One region of the Bacillus sp. 01N45 genome, then DNA from elsewhere that is predicted to be linked to it. Evidence: riboswitches for the same ligand, from Rfam matches in the RefSeq annotation. Region 1 holds a riboswitch; the other holds the start of a gene.

Region 1 (14,296 bases):
GAGAAAAGCGATGAAAAATATATTCATTATAAATGGACATGAAAAATACGGTACAAAGGAAGGCAGATTAAATAAAACGTTAGTTGATTATATGATAACTGTATTAAGCGAGAAGCATCATGTGAAAACAACAACGATTCAAGATGGCTACAATATTAAGGAAGAGCAAGAGAAGTTTTTATGGGCCGATGTTGTGATTTATCAAACACCGATTTACTGGTTTAGTGTACCGGGCTTATTTAAAACGTATATGGATGAAGTATATGAATATGGTTTGTTCTTTAAAGGTGCTGATGAATATGGAACAGGTGGTTTATTAAAAGAGAAGCAGTATATGTTTTCTACAACTTGGAATGCACCTGAAAAGGCATTTGGAGATAAGACGAAGTTCTTTGAAGGGGAAAGTTTAGAGTCAACGCTTAGCCATTTACACCGCGTGCAAAAGTTTCTTGGCATGAGTCCGTTAAAGAGCTTTGCTTGTTATGATGTGGTGAAGAATCCTACAATTGATAAGTATTTAGAGAACTTGAAGAATCATTTAGAAGAAATCATTTAATAATTACAGCCATCCCCATATTTAATGCGGGGATGGTTGTATCCATAATTTCGCAAAATTTGCCCAGCCGAATGAATCAATTGTTACATTTTTTAAAGAAGAAGGGTATGTTTTTTCTTTTTAAAACGGATCAACTTCAGCTAAATTTGGAGTAGTACTAGGCTGTAGCAAAAGATTTTTTAACGTTCCTACTTCAGAAAGAGCTACTAATATGTAGCCACTAATCAGTACAATAAGCCCAATGACGCGTAACGTTTGTAAGCTTACTTCATTATTATTCGTTTCCGTTGGATTTGGGGGCGTTGAAGGTGGATTATTGTTCATAGCTAGGCTCCCATCTTTTTTTATTTATATATGTGTAAAATTATTATTTAACTTATGGATAGGAATCGTATAGTCATTTTCACTATATGAGAAATGCCTATGAAAAGTGATTAGAAATTTGGGGACGAAGAAGGGAGGAATCCACAGGTCATTAAAAATGATATTCCTTTTTAATTTTCATACAAATAAAAAGGTTAACCAAAGTAGCTAAACAGCTATTTTGGCTAACCTCTAATAACTATCCTAGTATACGCAACGATTCTTCAATAAACGCTGGGATGTCCTCCGGTTGTCTACTTGTTACTAGCTGATTTTGGCATACGACAACCTCTTTGTCATGGAAATTTCCACCGGCATTTTTTAAATCGACCGAAATGGATTTATATCCAGTCACATCACGTCCTTCAAGCGTTTGGGCAGTGATGAGTAATTGGGGGCCGTGACAAATAGCAAAAACAGGTTTTTTCGCATCCATAAATGCTTTGCTAAAGCGAACGAAACGTTCATCTGCACGAAGTATATCTGGGGAAAATCCGCCTGGTATGAAGAGGGCATCAAAGTTCTCTGGAGAAACATCATCGATACCTTTATCAATTACAACTTCACTTTTTCCTTGTTTACCGTGTACCGTTTTACCTTTTTCTGCTTCAATAGTTGTTAATTCATATCCCTTTTGTTTAAAAGCTTCTGCTGGCTCTGTGTATTCTGTGTCCTCAAAATAATCTGTTATTAAAGTAGCAATTTTTTTACTCATTCTAATCCGCTCCTTACATTATATTATCGGTTCCAGAATCGTCCTTGGGCAATGCCTTCTATAAATGATTCAATTGAAGTATCTGTTAAGTTGTAAACTCCTGCTTCATCCAGTTTAACCTTACTATGGTCTAAAGCATGAGGGTCGCTAAGGACATAGGCTATCGGTTTAAAGTGTTTAAAAGTAGTTTCTGCAAATTCTAAAACAGGGGGTTTAATGACAGATTCACTACTAAACACTAAGACTGCATCAAAAAGTGAGGAGTCTGCTGTTGTATAAGTATCCGTTACTTTAATAGAATCATTGAAATGATGAATTTTATTATCTATGATGCCATAGTTAATTCGGTGCTGTGCAAAAGCTTGAATCCATTCGAACAGAAGGGAAATGCTTGGATCGCCATTTAATAGAATTGCCACATTTTTGGAATCAGCTTTAAAAATAGTATTGGACATGCTGAGTGCAGGTGATTTTGCATCCGAATTTATTTCTTGATTTTCCTTAGGCAAGGGAGCTCCAATCATGTTAGCGACTTCCTTTGCTAATTGACGATCGACGTGGTTTAAAAGAGCAATTACATTTGCCTTCACCATGTCTGATTTGCACTTCCCAACTTCAAAGCAAAATGCGTCTTTTATGTGCTGCTTTTCAATAGCATTCATACTATTGTAGAAAAGTTTAGCCTGAGAATAAAAGTTAAGGAAGCTTTTACTGCGCCCCCTAATTTTATGTCCATCAACCTTTTCTTGATAATGTTCATATCCGCCCTGTTCGGCTTGGACGGTTGCTGGTTGATTGTTATTTAAGCCATTAGGATGATAGCTTGTTTGACCGCGATGAATCTGCATTTGATGCATACCATCACGTTGATTATTATGAAAAGGACATACAGGCTGGTTAATAGGAATTTGGTGGAAATTAGGACCTCCTAAACGAGATAATTGTGTATCTGTATAGGAGAACAATCTTCCTTGCAGAAGAGGATCATTTGAAAAATCAATACCTGGTACGACATGGCCAGGGTGAAAAGCTACCTGTTCCGTTTCGGCAAAGAAGTTATCAACATTTTTGTTCAGTGTCATTTTACCAACTAGTTTTACAGGAACTTCTTCTTCAGGCCATAGTTTCGTTGGATCTAAAATATCAAAATCAAATGCATGCTCATCTTCTTCCGGAATTAACTGTAATCCAAGCTCCCATTCCGGATAATCGCCTTTTTCAATTGCTTCGTATAAATCTTGACGATGGAAATCAGGATTTTTCCCAGCAATCCTTTGAGCCTCATCCCATACTAATGAATGAACCCCTAGGGTAGGTTTCCAGTGAAACTTTACGAAGTGGGCTTTTCCTTCTTTATTAATAAGTCGAAATGTATGAACTCCAAAACCTTCCATCATTCGTAAACTACGCGGAATTGCGCGATCACTCATCTGCCACATAACCATATGAGTAGACTCGGGATTATGCGCAACAAAATCCCAAAATGTATCATGAGCACTAGCTCCCTGAGGAATATCATTATGTGGCTCTGGTTTAACTGCATGTACAAAATCAGGAAATTTAATAGCATCTTGGATAAAGAATACTGGCATATTATTACCTACTAAATCATAGTTACCTTCATCTGTATAAAATTTTGTGGCAAATCCGCGCACATCTCTTACTGTGTCATTGGATCCTTTAGAGCCTTGAACGGTCGAGAACCGTACAAATACAGGTGTTTTTTTTGAAGGGTTAGTAAGAAAATCTGCTTTTGTATATGCCTCTAAAGATTCATAAAGCTGAAAATAACCATGTGCGCCAACTCCGCGCGCATGAACAATCCTTTCAGGAATTCGTTCATGATCAAAGTGGGTCATTTTCTCGCGAAAGTGGAAATCCTCCATTAAGGTTGGGCCTCTTAAGCCCATCTTTAAAGAAAATTCATCCTCGGCTATTTTTACTCCTTGGTTTGTTGTTAAAGCATGTTTGCATTGATTATCTGTAATGTGATGTTCCAATTGCTCCATTTTCTTATTCACAATATAGGCACCTCCTTTGCCCTGTTAATTTAATACATACCCTTTTTATTAGGACGTAAACATGTATTATCGTTTTTATATGTAAAATTATAAAATATCGATTGTGCCGATGATTCTTGTTTGAGGAGGAAAAATAAAAAAGCCAAGGAGAGAATTTATTTTCTCCTTGGCTTTTATGATAATCCCTTTCGTTAAAACGAGGAAACGCGTTGCTTCGTTTTTGGTACAATAATACATTTGATCCAGAGTAACCCGACAATCATAATGATAAGGCTATGTAAAAATTGACTTGTAGCAATGAGTATAACAATTGAAAATACAATGAGTTGAATGCTTAGCAATATAAAGATTAAGTGAAGAAATTGATTCATTCGTTTCTCAGTATCAATTGGATATAATGCTACAATAATATTTCCCGAAAAATATTTCCACAGGGAACGGAGCTGCATAGAAATCATATATAGGACGATGTAAGCGATAGCGCCTTTTACGTATATGTTTGGTATAAAATATAAGGCGAAGGCACCGATCAACCCTAAACGAATATATATACCGAAATAATCATTCCCACGTAAAAATGCCAGTGTATGTAAATAGAAGAAAGTTGCTTGTTTTTTATGTAATAAAGGTTCAATCCAATTTGTAAGCCATTTTCTTTTATTTACTTGCTTATTTAGTTGTGGAACATCGGTGAAAATGCTAGCAAATTGATAAAAACGAACGTTCATTTTTTCTTCTTGCTCGATTATGTAATCCCACGGTATTCGTTTTGTAGGCTGTTTTTTCGTGTATAGAAGTAGGAAAGCAAGTAGTAAGAGCAATCCGCCTAATATGAGAACATGTGCCGAGTAAAATAGCATGTAAATGATTAGGGCGTTACAAGTAATACGAATAATGAACCATATGTTTTTTTCATGACTATCACGCCACATCCAATGTGTATATATATTCCAAGCTTTCGTAATCATTAAAACGATAAAGATTGTACATAAGAAAGGTACAGTTAATTGTAATGATTGCAGTGCAAGTGGAACGAGAATAAGGAACGTAAATAATAATGGGAAAAGCTGAATGATGTAATTATATAGAAGAGATTTTTTAAAATAAGACGTTAGTTTCTCTTCTAATGCAAGCAAATAGACAGCATCAGGTTTTTGAATAAATGTACGGATCGGGCATCTCGTTATAATGAATGTAAGTACAATCGTGATAAGTAGTAAAGATATTCCTTTAGAAGGAGATGCTTTTAGAAACTGAGCATAGTAATATGCGCCAACGCATGAAATAAAGATAAAGCTATATAGTAAACCGTTAATCATACGTGCAAAGTATGTAATGATATTTTGAATATGTTGTTGGAAGCGACTGCTCCATAGTGATTCGATTGACATGTTTTTCACCTCTTTGTTCTATTATATATGTTTTACAAAAGAAAAAACGAGCAAATTGCGTTATGCAACTTGCCCGTTTTTCTTTTCGTTATTTTTTTTCTCATCACGATTCATTAATGGATAGAAAGCAAATCCGATTACGAATAAACCAATTCCGAGAAGGAACGTTTTTATATCGGATGCGCCGGTTTTAATAACCCATAGTGCGTAGCAAAGTGCGATTACTGCTACTATGCCATCTGTAATTCTTGCCCGCATTTCATTTTTATATGTTTCACCAGTTGCGACTAGTTTTAACTGGAAGATTGGTGAAACGAGATATGGAATGAGGTAGGCTAGTGTTGATACGGTAATAACGAATGTATAAGCTTCCGCAATTGTTCCGGATAGTGTTGAGAATAAGAACACTTGCGACATAATGTTTGTTAATCGTAATGAGTAAATTGGACTTCCTTTTTTATTTGTTTTCGTAAAGAAGGAAGGGAAGAAACCTTCTTTTGCAGCTTGATATGGTACTTCTGAGCTTAATAAAATCCAGCCCAAGATAGAACCGAATAGGGAAGTAAGAGCAAGTAATGCCATCAGTTTCCCGCCGCCATGCCCCATTGCAGCGTTTAATGCGTCTGCTAATGGACGTTCAGAAGCTTGTAATTTATCAACGTGAAGGACACCCATTGTTAAAATTGTAATTCCTAAGTAAATCGCAACTGTAATAAGTAATCCCGCAACTGTTGCGCGTTTTACTGTTTTAGGAGAGGTAGCACGGTTTGATAAAAGTACTGCTGATTCAATTCCGATAAATGCCCAAAGTGTTGTAAGAGCGGCTAAATTTACTTGTGAAAGAAGGCCGTGTGATACACCTGATTTATCGATCATCGGTGTGTACCATTGTCCAAACTTAGAAGCCTCGAATGCAAATAACGTAACGACGATGAATAAAAGGAATCCTGTTACTTTCGTTGTTGTTGCTAAGAAGTTTAGTTTTCCAGCTCCGCTTACACCGTTTGTTAATATAATATGAGTTCCCCAAAGTAAGATGGAACAAATCGTAAATGTAATTAGTTTTCCGACTTCTATGTTAAAAGAACCGATTGAAAATAGTAGTCGTGTATCTTTCATAATTGGGAAGAAGAGTGATAAATATCCCGCGAAAGATGTAATGATGGCAACGTTACTTGCCCAGTTTGCAACCCAATATCCCCATACCATACTGAAACCAGCCATTTTTTTCTTTTTTGGTGTTGAGAATAAAGCATATGCATGACTTTGTGGTCCTGTCGTTAAATCAGGACGACGAATTGCTAAATTACCGAAAACAAGAGCTAGCATTAAAACACCAAACCCTGTTGTTAACCAAGCTAAAGTGACACCGAGAGGGCTTGCTGTTTGTGCCAACGTACTTGGCACCATGAAAATACCAGCGCCAACCATGTTACCGACAACGAAAGCTGTTAGTACCCAAAAGCCCCATTTTTTTTGTTGCATAGAAAATACCTCCAAAGTTAGTATAACCAAGTCAAGCGAGGAGATATGTATGTCTTCTTAGTAGAGAAGAGAAGTCCCAAACAAAACAAAAAAAGCACGTAATTTGCCGCTACATGCTTTCTATCTTATAAGAAACCCACGACATACCTCTCGATAGCTCTCCACAAACGAAACGTTTCGTTTGTGACAGTTCTGCACTTATTAAATGCAGACCCAGCAAGCGTGCATGGTGGACACGGGCTTACTTCGGCAATCATTCCTTTCTCATTCCTTCATCAATGCCACTACATCTCCTGAAATGATACTTTTAATGACTGCAACCTCTACCTCACCGAGATACGAATGAGGATTTAAATATTAAATTAACGTCTTTAAGAGTAACAAATGAATTTTTATACGTCAATGGATATAGTAATAATCAGATTATAGAGAAGAGTTTGTGATTAGGAATGAATAATTATTTGATATAAAAAGAAGCTGATCTAAAACTAGATCAGCTTCTACATATAAGATTAAACGAAGTTTAATACAGTTACTTTTTCACGTGTCATAGACTCAAGGCTCTTACGAATACCTTGTGCGCCCATACCTGAACCTTTTACACCGATGAATGGGAAGTGGTCAGGGCCGCGCTCTGTACGTCCGTTAATTTGAACAGAACCAGTTTCGATTTTGTTAGCAATTGCAAATGCTTTGTTAATGTCTTTTGTGAAGACACTTGCTTGTAAGCCGAACTCTGATTTGTTAGCAATTTCAATTGCTTGCTCATCTGAAGAAACACGGATGATTGGAAGGATTGGGCCGAATGGCTCTTCCCAAGCAACTTTCATTTCTTCTGTTACGTGGTCGATTAATGTTGGGTAAATTAAGTTACGCTCACGTTTGTTACCGATAATAATTGTTGCACCTTTTTCTACAGCGTCGTCAACTAAACCTTGAACGAAGTCAGCAGACTTGTCGTCGATTAATGGAACGATTGTGCTATCTTGTTCTGGAGATCCAACTGATAGTTCAGCTACTTGCGCTTTTAATAAGCTAACAAGCTCATCTGCTACGTTTTCGTGTACAAGTACACGTTTAATAGCTGTACAACGTTGACCAGAGTAAGAGAATGCACCGCTTACGATATGGTTTGCAGCATCTTGTAAGTCAGCATCTTCACGAACGATACCAGGGTCTTTACCACCAAGTTCTAATACAAGTGGAATCATTGCAGCTTTTTTCGCTAAATGTTTACCTGTATTTGTACCACCTGTGAACGATACCATATTGATGCCTTCGTGTTCTACTAAGTAGTCACCAATTACAGAACCACGTCCTGTAGCTACGTTTACAAGACCTTTTGGAAGGCCAGCTTTATGTAGTGCTTCAACCATTTTAATACCACTAATTGCACCTTGAGTTGCTGGTTTGAAAATAACAGCGTTACCCATAATTAATGCTGGTGCAAGTTTTGCAGCAGATAAGTTTACTGGGTAGTTAAATGGTGCGATTGCTAATACAACACCAAGTGGTGCGCGTTGGATGATCGCAAGTTTAGATTTCGTTCCGCCAGGGAAGCTATCGCCCAGCATGCTTTCTCCGTGCATATGAAGAGCTTCTTCAATTGTGTAACGAATGAAATCAGCTGTACGAACAACTTCTTTCTTCGCATCTTTATATCCTTTACCGACTTCTTTCATAATGATATCGGCAATTTCATCTTGCATATTTACGAGCTCATCAGCCCATTTATATAAATATTTTGCGCGATCTTGTAGAGAAGCTTCCGCCCATGATTTTTGAGCTTCTTTTGCAGATGTAATTGCTTCATCTACTTCTCCGCGAGTAATTGCTTGTACTTGTCCAATTACTTCGTGTAAGTATGGAGATGGAATTTCGATTGTTTCTCCTGAAGAGCTTTCTCTCCATTCTCCGTCTAAATAAAATTTGTACGTATTGCTAGTTGTCATGATTAGTCCTCCTAAAATAGCAACTTGTAAGAGTGAGTATAAGGTGATTGTAGGGTGTTTGATAACATTTTTCAAATGAAATGTTTGTGAAAACGATTTCTTATTCTTTTTTTATTTTGTATGCCCTTTCTTACAGAAGATTCCCTTATTTCAAAATGATGTAGCGTATATTTTTATTCATTGTGTAAAAAAACAATTGACAGAATACTCAATAAAGTTGTAAGATTATAAATGGAAAATAAATGAAGGGGGTGTGCGTAATGATTGTAATCGTAAATGTGATGGGCTTAGCTCTGTTAAATGGCAGAAAACATTCATATCATTACGCAACCCGTGCGGATATATAAGGCATCTTTGTCTTATAAAAAGCGTACGTTGCGTATATCGTAACGTACGCTTTTATGCATTTTTGTGCATATCGTCAAGCGGCGGTATGCTTTTTTTTGTTTTCCACATTACTATATAAAATTTTGGAAGGTGGAAAAATGTGATGAGATTGTATGGATTACGAAATGTAAATGTGATGGATCTGGATAGTGGGTAAAGAAATGGGAGTGAAACGAGAACGAGAAGGGAGAGGTTACATTGTTATCAGTATTACTAAAGTTAAAATGGTTTTTTAAAGAGCATTGGAAGAGATATAGTATCGCCATTGGAGCTCTTTTAATTGTAAATATAGTTGAAGTCATTCCCCCGAAAGTGTTAGGGGTTACGATTGATAATATAAAAACAGGAACGTTAACGAATGCAGCGATTATGCAATTTATTCTTATTTTAATAGGGGTTACGGTAATTGGATATGGTCTTACTTTCGTTTGGCAACATCAATTGTTTGGGGGAGCATTCGTACTGGAGAAGACGATGCGCTCTAAATTTATGGGGCATTTACTTAAGATGACACCGACGTTTTATCATAAAAATCGTACTGGTGATTTAATGGCGAGAGCGACAAATGATTTAAAAGCAATTGCTATGACAGCTGGTTTCGGTATATTAACGCTCGTGGATTCGAGTTTATATATGCTTACGATTGTCTTTATGATGGGATTTACAATTAGTTGGGAGCTTACATTTGCGGCACTTATACCGCTTCCGATTATGGCGTATGCGATGAACATATATGGAAAGAAATTGCATGAGAGATTTACAGTTGCGCAAGATGCGTTCGGAGATATGAATGATAAAGTACTTGAATCGATCGCTGGTGTGCGCGTTATTCGTGCATACGTACAGGAAAATGCAGATGTGGGAAGGTTTCATCATTTAGGAGATGACGTCTACGAAAAAAATATGAAAGTAGCAAGAATTGATGCATTATTCCAGCCGACGGTGAAAATGCTTGTTGGCCTTAGTTATTTAATCGGTTTAGTGTACGGCGCATATCTTGTATTTCAATCAAAGGTGACACTTGGTGAACTTGTTTCATTTAACGTGTATTTAGGGATGATGATTTGGCCGATGTTTGCAATTGGCGAATTAATTAATGTTATGCAAAGAGGAAATGCTTCGCTAGACCGTGTGAATGAAACGTTAGCGTATGAACCAGATGTCAAGGATCCGAAAAATCCAAAGCTTGTACAAGAGCCGGATTATATTCAGTTCGATGACGTTACCTTTTCATATCCTTCATCAACTGAAACAAATTTAAAAAAGGTTTCATTTACATTAAAACAAGGGGAAACGCTTGGGGTTGTTGGAAAAACAGGAAGCGGAAAAACGACGCTCGTACGCCAGCTTCTTCGTCAATACCCACTTGGAGATGGGGATATTGCAGTCTCTGATGTGACGTTAGATAACATAACGAATGAAAATGTACTCGGATGGATTGGGTATGTACCTCAGGAACATATTTTGTTCTCAAAAACAGCGAGGGAAAATATTTTATTCGGAAACCGAGAAGCGACTGAAGAAGAACTCGAGAAAGCGATTGAAATTGCGGCGTTTACAAAGGATTTAGAGTTTTTACCAGAAGGGTTAGAAACGCTCGTTGGAGAGAAAGGTGTTTCTTTATCGGGAGGGCAAAAACAAAGGATCTCGATTGCGCGAGCTGTTATTCAAAATCCGGAAATATTAATTTTGGACGATTCTTTATCAGCTGTTGATGCTCGTACGGAAGCAGCAATCATTGAAAATATAAGAACAGAAAGAAGCGGAAAGACGACAATTATTACGACGCATCGTTTATCTGCCGTACAACATGCGGATTGGATTCTCGTTATGGATGAAGGTGAAGTAATGGAAGAGGGTACGCATGAACAGCTTATTCAAAGCGGAGGCTGGTATGCGGAGCAGTTTGAAAGACAACAAGGTGAAAGTGAAAGTGAAAGTGCGGATAGTGGGGTGAAAATATGAGTGTTTCAAAACGATTGTTTCAATATGCGATGAAAGTGAAAGGGACGATTTTTGCAGCGATGCTAATGTTGTTTATTTTCGTCATCGCAGAGCTTGCTGGTCCTTTCGTCGCGAAAACGATGATTGACGATCATATCGTTGGAATAGAGAAACCGTGGTATGAAACAGAAAAGAGTGAAGAGGCTGTTTCGTATAATGGCACCTTCTATAAGCGAAGTGATCGCTTTGGAGAAGGGGAGAAAAAAGGAAAAGAAGTACGTGTGATGCAAGTTGGTTTTCAATATTATTTTGTACCGAATAAAGTAAATCTGGAAGGGTCACGTACTGTAAAAGATGATATGATTACCGTCCAAAATGGTAAGGCAGTGCAAGTGTATAAAGCGAAATCATTAACGAAAGAAGAAGTGTTTGCGTTTTATAAACCAGAAATAAACCCCCTATTATTACTTGGTGGTGGTTATTTCGCTTTATTAGTAGTTGTCTCATTATTTGCATACGGAAAGCAATTTTTCCTACAGAAGGCAGCGAACAAAATTATTCAAATTATGAGGGAAGATGTCTTTTCTCATATTCAAACGTTGCCGATTCGTTATTTCGATCATTTACCAGCAGGGAAAATTGTATCGCGTGTAACGAATGATACGGAAGCCATTCGTGATTTATACGTAACGGTACTGGCGACATTCGTTTCTAGTATCATTTATATTATTGGGATATTCGCTGCGCTATTTTTACTCGATGTAAAATTGGCGACGTTATGTTTACTTATTATCCCGATTTTAATTGTTTGGGCAATTCTTTATAGAAAGTATGCGTCTGTATACAATCATAAAATGCGCTCACGTTTATCTGATATTAACGGAACAGTGAATGAATCTATTCAAGGGATGCCGATTATTCAAGCGTTTCGTCAAGAGCGTGAAACGAAGAAAGAGTTTGAAGAATTAAATGGCGATTATTTTAAATATCAAAATAAAATTTTGAATTTAAATGCAGCAACTTCTCATAATTTAGTGTCTGTATTAAGAAATATCGCTTTCACAGGTGTGATTTGGTACTTCGGTGGTGCTTCATTAAGTGCTTCAGGCGTCATTTCTCTAGGGATACTGTATGCGTTCGTTGATTATTTAACACGATTGTTCTCGCCAATTACAAATATGGTAAATCAGCTTGCTAACTTAGAACAATCGCGTGTTGCATCAGAACGTGTTTTTGAATTGTTAGAGGAAAAAGGGGAAGCAGTAGAAGAGGAACGTATGCCTCGCTTACAAGGAAATGTAAAGTTTGATAATGTGTCGTTTTCTTATAATGGAAAAGATGAAGTGCTAAAAAATATTTCTTTTGAAGCGAAACAAGGAGAGACAGTGGCACTTGTCGGTCATACTGGATCAGGAAAAAGTTCCATTATGAATGTACTCTTCCAGTTTTACGAGTTTGAAAAAGGGAAGCTTACGATTGATGGTCACGATGTAAAAGAGATGCCGAAACAAGCAACGCGTGAACATATGGGAATCGTACTGCAAGATCCGTTTTTATTTAGCGGGACGGTCGCTTCTAATGTAAGCTTAGAGAATGAAAAAATTTCAGAAGATCGCATCGTAAAAGCATTGCGTGATGTTGGTGCTGAACGGTTTGCGAACAATATAGATGAAGAAATTACGGAGAAAGGAAGCACACTTTCAACCGGAGAACGTCAGCTTATTTCGTTTGCTAGAGCACTCGCTTTTGATCCAGCCATTTTAATTTTAGATGAAGCAACGTCTAGTATTGATACAGAAACAGAGGCGATGATCCAACAAGCGTTAGAAGTTGTGAAAAAAGGAAGAACGACATTTATTATCGCTCACCGTCTTTCAACAATTAAAAGCGCAGATCAAATTATTGTGCTTGATAGAGGAACGATTTTAGAAAAAGGCTCTCATGATGAACTAATGAAAAAGCGTGGGCGTTATTACGATATGTACAAAACGCAAATGGAAGGAAACCAGAGCGCTTAATATGTATGGAGGAGAACTTGTGATTTTCACAAGTTCTTTTTTAGTGAATCAGGGCTGTTAAATAAGAAGTATTGTTTTACCTTTTTCTTTATAAATGCTATATTAAAAAATGTTACTTATTTTTTGTATGTAGCGTTATTTTCCCCTTTTGTTTGATTATGAAGAAAAAGGATAAACTAAATAAGAACATTTTCATTGAAAAATTGTTCAAGATTGCATACAATCAATATAGTTTTTAAATTCCTATCAGAATACTTGGAGGATTACCATTATGAAAAAATTATTTTCAGTACTTGCAGTAACTACATTAGCAATCGGGATTGTAGCGGGCTGCGGTAAAGAAGAGAAAAAAGATACAGCTAATCAAGATGCGTTACAAAAGATAAAACAAAGTGGTGAACTTGTAATTGGAACAGAAGGTACATATCCACCGTTCACATTCCACGATTCAAGTAATAAATTAACTGGATTTGACGTTGAATTAGCAGAGGAAGTTGCAAAACGTTTAGGAGTAAAACCTGTATTTAAAGAAACACAATGGGATAGCTTACTTGCTGGTTTAGATGCAAAACGTTTCGACATGGTTGCGAATGAAGTTGGTATTCGTGAAGATCGTCAAAAGAAATATGACTTCTCTAGCCCATATGTTTCATCTTCAGCGGTATTAGTTATTGCGAAGGATAAAGATAAACCTGCTACATTTGCTGATGTAAAAGGATTAAAAGCAGCACAATCTTTAACAAGTAACTATGCAGATATTGCTAAGAAAAATGGTGCGGAAATCACGAATGTAGAAGGCTTTAGCCAAGCTGCAGAATTATTAAACACTGGCCGTGTTGATTTCACAATTAATGATAAATTATCAGTGTTAAATTATTTAGAAACGAAAAAAGATGCAAAAATTAAAATTGTAGATACAGAAAAAGAAGCGTCACAAAGTGGATTCTTATTCCGTAAAGGTAGTGACAAGCTAGTACAAGAAGTAAATAAAGCGTTAGAAGATATGAAAAAAGATGGTACGTACGATAAAATAGCGAAAAAATGGTTCGGTGAAAATGTATCTAAGTAGTGCGTTGGTTTCAGATCGATTGTCTACTTGGATAGATATTATGCAGTCTTCCTTCATGCCTATGCTGAAGGAAGCTGTGTTTACGACAATTCCATTAACGCTTATTACATTTATTATCGGGATTATACTTGCGACGTTAACAGCGCTTGCACGTATTTCAGGTAGTCGTATTTTACAATGGATTGCTCGTATCTATGTATCTATCATTCGCGGAACGCCACTTCTTGTACAGTTATTTATTATTTTCTATGGTCTTCCAACTCTTAATATTGAAGTTGAGCCATATACAGCAGCAGTTATTGGATTTTCGTTAAATGTTGGTGCGTATGCATCTGAAATTATTCGTGCTTCTATCCTTTCAATCCCGAAAGGACAGTGGGAAGCAGCTTACACAA
Region 2 (5,566 bases), on a different contig from region 1:
ATATGAAAATTCAATGTAGAAACAAGTATGTGTGGTTCACCAAAACAATCTACAATTTCATTATTCTCTTCATCCAACTGCATAACGGCGTTAAAATATCTTTTCTTATTGTGAAAATAAAAAGTACGATTCCACCGCACAAGTTCATGTCCATATTCATCCCGCTCAGCGGTATTATGTATTGTAAATGGCACTTCCTTCCCCCGCTCAGAGAAAAACATACGGAACTTTGATGCAATTTTTAATATGAATTTTACGAAAAAAGAACCACCATAAATCTCATCCATCTTTCCTTCTCCAGTAAAACTATTTTCTTCTGTAATTTCATAGCGTTTCTGTAATTTTGGATGAAGCTTTTTATAAGAATCCCCTAATAGTCTTTCATACATATTAACCATACATTATCCCTTTCTCTTCCTCTTGCATTTTTTTGCACTTGGCAAATTCGCGCTATTTATATAACCGACAATTGATAATCCCATGAGTAGAACGTTTAATGTAATTGGATTAAACGGCTCTGTAAAGCTTGCAATATTCGTAAGCCCTGCCGCTATCGTTAAGGCTATTAACATAAAAATATGTACGATAAATACTTTTCGTTTTGGAAATGGCAACAGCCATAGGACACCAAAAATAATTTCTAGTAATCCAATTATTTTAAGTACAAAAATACTATGTTCCGTTGAACCAATTATCACAGATAACATCTTTACTTCTTCTGAATGGGTAAACATTAGTTTCGGCACTATTCCTTGATATATCCATACAAAAGCAAATAAAAAACATACGAGCCAATATGTCATTGTTCTTCTAATTAGTAACCTAGGGTGCAATCCCTTTTCTAACCATAATTTTAAAGCATCAAAGCTCCAAACAGTCGCCCAGCCTAATAACGGCCGAAACATATAAAAATCTATTACGTTCCCTATACGACCAAACCTCGTATCATAATCATATTGCGTCTCAAAATGAATGTGTTCTTTACGAGGGGTATACTTCCAATAACCACGCCCTGTTTGAATAAGAGATAATCTATTATCCGTCCAAAATTTTAAAGAAGAAATACGTTCTCCCGTTTCTTTTCTTATTTCACCTATCGATTCTCCTTCCCCAGCTATTTCAAGTCCAAATCCGATCTTTGTTTTATATAAAAACTTCTGTGGTTCTCCTTCTTTTTTCTCTAAATATGAAATTTCAGTAAAGCGAGCATCCCATTCTGTATGTATATGTGGTTCTTGCGTGTATTCCCATAATTTCTCCATTGTTGTGTTCATTTCTGCCGAAACATAAATAGGCTTTTTCCCCTTCATTCTTCCACCTCCAATGCACTATAATTTTAATGTACATGCAATGAATTTATTTTGCTACATTTTTCACAAACTTTCTCAGAAATAGAAATAATTTTTAAAATATATATAAAACACTTGATTCCCCGAAAAATTTAAATTATTATAAAACAAATGTTACCAACAACTTCATAAATCAAACACTCTCGCCTAAAACGTGAGATAGAGGTTGCGATACTTATGAGTATTCTAATGGAGACACAGAGATGTCTATGAAATTAGATGAAAGGAAGTATTGCCGAAATCGATACATTTCTCTGCATTTATCGATTGGGGCTGTTTTCGAATAGAAACAGAACTGTCATATGTACAGACGTGTATGTATGAAGAGCTATCTACAAAAAAGAGATATCATTTTTATGGTATTCCTTTTTTGGCGGTTTTTTTATTAGCTCCGTTTTCTGTTTCCCTTTTCCTGTAACAGCACCATCCTCACTTATTTGAGATGGTGTTTTTTGTTTTTTCTCTGGTAACTACAGGAATATTGGGATCTATATATGTCCTAATCTATTCTTAAAAATGGATGAAAGAAGGAATTCGTAATGGAAACGATTGTACAAAAATTTGGTGGCACTTCTGTTGGAAGCGTTGAGCGCATTCAACATGTAGCAAATTTAATTATTGAAGAATATGAACGAGGACATAGCATCGTCTCTGTCGTTTCAGCAATGGGAAAAAGCACAGATGAACTCGTAGCACTTGCTGACGCGATTTCAGAAAATCCGAGTAAACGCGAAATGGATATGCTTCTATCAACAGGAGAGCAAGTTACTATTTCATTATTAACGATGGCACTACAAGCAAAAGGTTATAACGCGATTTCATTAACAGGATGGCAAGCTGGTATTACGACAGAATCTGTACATAGTAGTGCACGGATTACTGACATTCATACAGATCGAATTCAATCTTATCTTACTGAAGGTACGATTGTTATTGTAGCTGGCTTCCAAGGAGCCAGTAAAGAACATGAAATTACAACGCTTGGACGTGGTGGTTCTGATACAACTGCTGTTGCATTAGCTGCTGCACTGAAAGCAAAAAAATGTGATATTTACACGGATGTGACCGGTGTATATACGACGGACCCACGAGTTGTAAAAGATGCTTATAAAATAGATGAAATTTCTTATGACGAAATGCTAGAACTAGCAAACCTCGGTGCTGGTGTATTACACCCGCGTGCTGTTGAGTTTGCTAAAAATCATAATGTCATGTTAGAAGTTCGCTCAAGTATGGAACAAGAAAACGGAACAATTGTAAAAAGAGAATGTAACATGGAACAACAATCAATCGTTAAAGGTATTGCATTTGAAGATAATATTACACGCGTCACAATGAAAGGATTGGAACAAGGTGCACTTTCAACAGTTTTCTCTACATTAGCAGCGGCACATATTAATGTAGATATCATCATCCAAAGTATTACAAATGAAGGAACTGTTCACCTCTCCTTCTCAATCCATTCTAATGATTTAAAAGAAACATTAGAGGTATTAGAACAAAATCAAGAAACACTTCACTATGAATCTGTAGAATATGAAAATCATTTAGCAAAAGTATCAATTGTAGGATCTGGTATGGTCTCTAATCCTGGTGTTGCTGCAAATATGTTCACTACTTTAAAAGAAGAAGATATTCATATTAAAATGGTAAGTACATCAGAAATTAAAGTGTCTGTCGTTATTGACCGCCTTCATTTAGTAATAGGTGTCGAGGCGCTTCATCAATCATTTATGGCGAAAATTGAGCCTTTAGTGCAGATGAGTTAATTTCCACCAGTAAAACTTAAAATAAATTATATAAATCTATTTCCTTCCTATATTAATAGCAATAGGGTCGGAATATTTTGCGGGCAAGTCGAAGTTATATTATCGAATAGAAACTACATTATTGAATTCTTAAAATGATAGCATTCTCGAAATAAAGTTCGCGCATATTTCAATAGTAGAGGGTTTAAAAAGTGTTGTTCGTTAACAAAATGTTTTATACTATACCCGAAAACACCTTGTCACATTTTCCTACACTGTGACAAGGTGTTTTTTGTTTAGAAGAGATTTTAGTATAATTATGAGGAGAATTAACTAATAAAATTATACATATAAGGAGATAAAGACTATGGCAAACAACAGATTACTAAGAATGGACAATGTCAGCATCGTTGTAGAATCCCTTGATAACGCAATCTCTTTCTTCGAGGAGATTGGACTAAAACTCGAAGGGCGAGCTACTGTCGAAGGTGAATGGGCTGGTCGCGTAACAGGACTCGGTTCTCAGCGCGTAGAGATTGCTATGATGGTTACGCCAGATGGCCATAGCCGAATTGAACTTTCGCGATTTCTCACCCCACCTACTATAGCAGATCACCGGACAGCTCCTGTAAATGCCCTCGGTTATTTGCGCGTCATGTTCACCGTTGAAGACATTGACGAAATGGTATCGAGACTTACAAAGCATGGTGCTCAGCTCGTTGGCGAAGTAGTTCAGTACGAGGACTCATATCGACTCTGCTACATTCGTGGAACCGAAGGTATTTTAATCGGTTTGGCGGAAGAACTCGGTAACAAATAAGTAATGTTTTATATGAAGTCTTTGCCGAAGTAAAAATACTTGAAAGAACTTTACGCTTAATAAAACTTAGATTTTGAACCCCGTCCTAGCTTTAGAACGGGGTTATACTTGTTTGAGCTTTTTAACATACTATCAACATCCCGAAATCATTATAAAACAATTCAATTACTTGTTATACTCTTTCCTAGGAAATATAACGGACTCTTCTCACTTCTTATCATATATATCTTTTCTTTAAAAAAATGATCTGAACTCATTCAAAATAACTTTCTTCACGTCAGAGTAAAAAACCATCATGAATAGTGCAATTCCTAATAAAATCTCTTGCATTCCTTCATAATCAAGGAAAGCACTCACAATTAGCAAACCACATCCAATGTAGAAACCAAATTCATTCTCTTTCTCAAAATCTTCATCAATATGTATTTTCTCTTTTAAATTTTGGTTCCCTTTTATTAGCTCATCGAGCGTAACATTATACATTTCACTCAATAAGATCAAATTTTCAATATCAGGGCAACTTTTATCATTTTCCCACTTATATACCGCTTGCCGCGTTACACCAATTTTCTTAGCAACATCTTCCTGTGAAAACCCTTTTGACTCTCGTAATCTTTTAAGTTGTTGTCCTAAGCTCATAACGTCCCCTCCTTTAACAAATTATTACATAAAAGGATCCAAAAAAGAAAGAAACCATTAGTAAAACTCACTGTAAACCATTCGTTTACACAATAAAAAAGAGAGAATAACTCTTTGAGTTATTCTCTCTCCCTTCTATTAAAACAGATGAATGTTTTCTTTCTTGCAAGCTTCACGTAAATCGTCAGGCCATACAGAAGATTGAACTTCACCAATATGTGCTTTACGTAAGAAGTACATGCACATTCTTGATTGTCCAATACCACCGCCAATTGTTAACGGTAGTACGTCTTCTAAAATACCTTTATGGAAATCGTACTCACGTTTGAAGTCTTCACCTGTTTTCGTTAACTGCTCATCAAGTGATTTACTATCAACACGAATTCCCATTGATGATAATTCGAATGAAGATTGTAATACTGGGTGCCAGAATAAAATGTCACCGTTTAATTTCCAATCATCATAATCAGCTGCGCGTCCATCATGCTTTTCACCTGAACGAAGTGCATCACCAATTCCGATAATGAAGACTGCACCGTGTTCTTTCGCAATTGCATGTTCACGATCTTTCGGTGTTAATTCTGGATATTTATCTTCTAGTTCTTGGGAAGTGATGAAAACAATTTCTTCTGGTAAATACTTTCCAAGGAACGGATACTTTTCAAATAAGTGGTCTTCTAAATCTTTGAATATTCCATAAATTGTTTGTACTGTTTCTTGCAAGTAATCTACAGTACGCCATTCTTTTTGAACGATTTTTTCCCAATCCCATTGGTCAACGTAAATGGAATGTGTTGCATCAAGTTCTTCATCACGACGAATCGCGTTCATGTTTGTATATAAACCTTCACCAGCTTCATATCCGTATTCATGTAATGCGAATCTTTTCCACTTCGCTAGTGAGTGAACAATTTCTAATTCTTCTCCTGAATGTAACATATCAAATTCAATTGGACGTTCTACACCGTTTAAATGATCGTTTAATCCTGATTTTTTCGTTACGAATAATG

What was found. Region 1 has a riboswitch for lysine ahead of AC1DMU_RS18185 (amino acid permease). Riboswitches for the same ligand answer to the same signal wherever they lie in the genome.
Region 2: it holds a riboswitch for lysine, as region 1 does, so the genes downstream of both, AC1DMU_RS14765 (aspartate kinase) here and AC1DMU_RS18185 (amino acid permease) in region 1, are expected to answer to the same signal.

The regions. Positions count from the first base shown of each region.
Region 1 is NZ_JBFTQW010000007.1:194,865-209,160, reverse strand. It holds gene AC1DMU_RS18210 (NAD(P)H-dependent oxidoreductase) at 11-556, shown strand; gene AC1DMU_RS18205 (hypothetical protein) at 677-880, opposite strand; gene AC1DMU_RS18200 (type 1 glutamine amidotransferase domain-containing protein) at 1,119-1,634, opposite strand; gene AC1DMU_RS18195 (catalase) at 1,658-3,655, opposite strand; gene AC1DMU_RS18190 (ABC transporter permease) at 3,847-5,046, opposite strand; gene AC1DMU_RS18185 (amino acid permease) at 5,107-6,531, opposite strand; lysine riboswitch at 6,678-6,865, opposite strand; gene gapN (NADP-dependent glyceraldehyde-3-phosphate dehydrogenase) at 7,044-8,483, opposite strand; gene AC1DMU_RS18175 (ABC transporter ATP-binding protein) at 9,069-10,835, shown strand; gene AC1DMU_RS18170 (ABC transporter ATP-binding protein) at 10,832-12,832, shown strand; gene AC1DMU_RS18165 (amino acid ABC transporter substrate-binding protein) at 13,104-13,901, shown strand; gene AC1DMU_RS18160 (amino acid ABC transporter permease) at 13,888-14,296, shown strand, end outside.
Region 2 is NZ_JBFTQW010000005.1:368,786-374,351, forward strand. It holds gene AC1DMU_RS14755 (DUF4166 domain-containing protein) at 1-398, opposite strand, end outside; gene AC1DMU_RS14760 (DoxX-like family protein) at 402-1,310, opposite strand; lysine riboswitch at 1,502-1,688, shown strand; gene AC1DMU_RS14765 (aspartate kinase) at 1,889-3,118, shown strand; gene AC1DMU_RS14770 (VOC family protein) at 3,465-3,917, shown strand; gene AC1DMU_RS14775 (helix-turn-helix domain-containing protein) at 4,152-4,556, opposite strand; gene asnA (aspartate--ammonia ligase) at 4,695-5,566, opposite strand, start outside.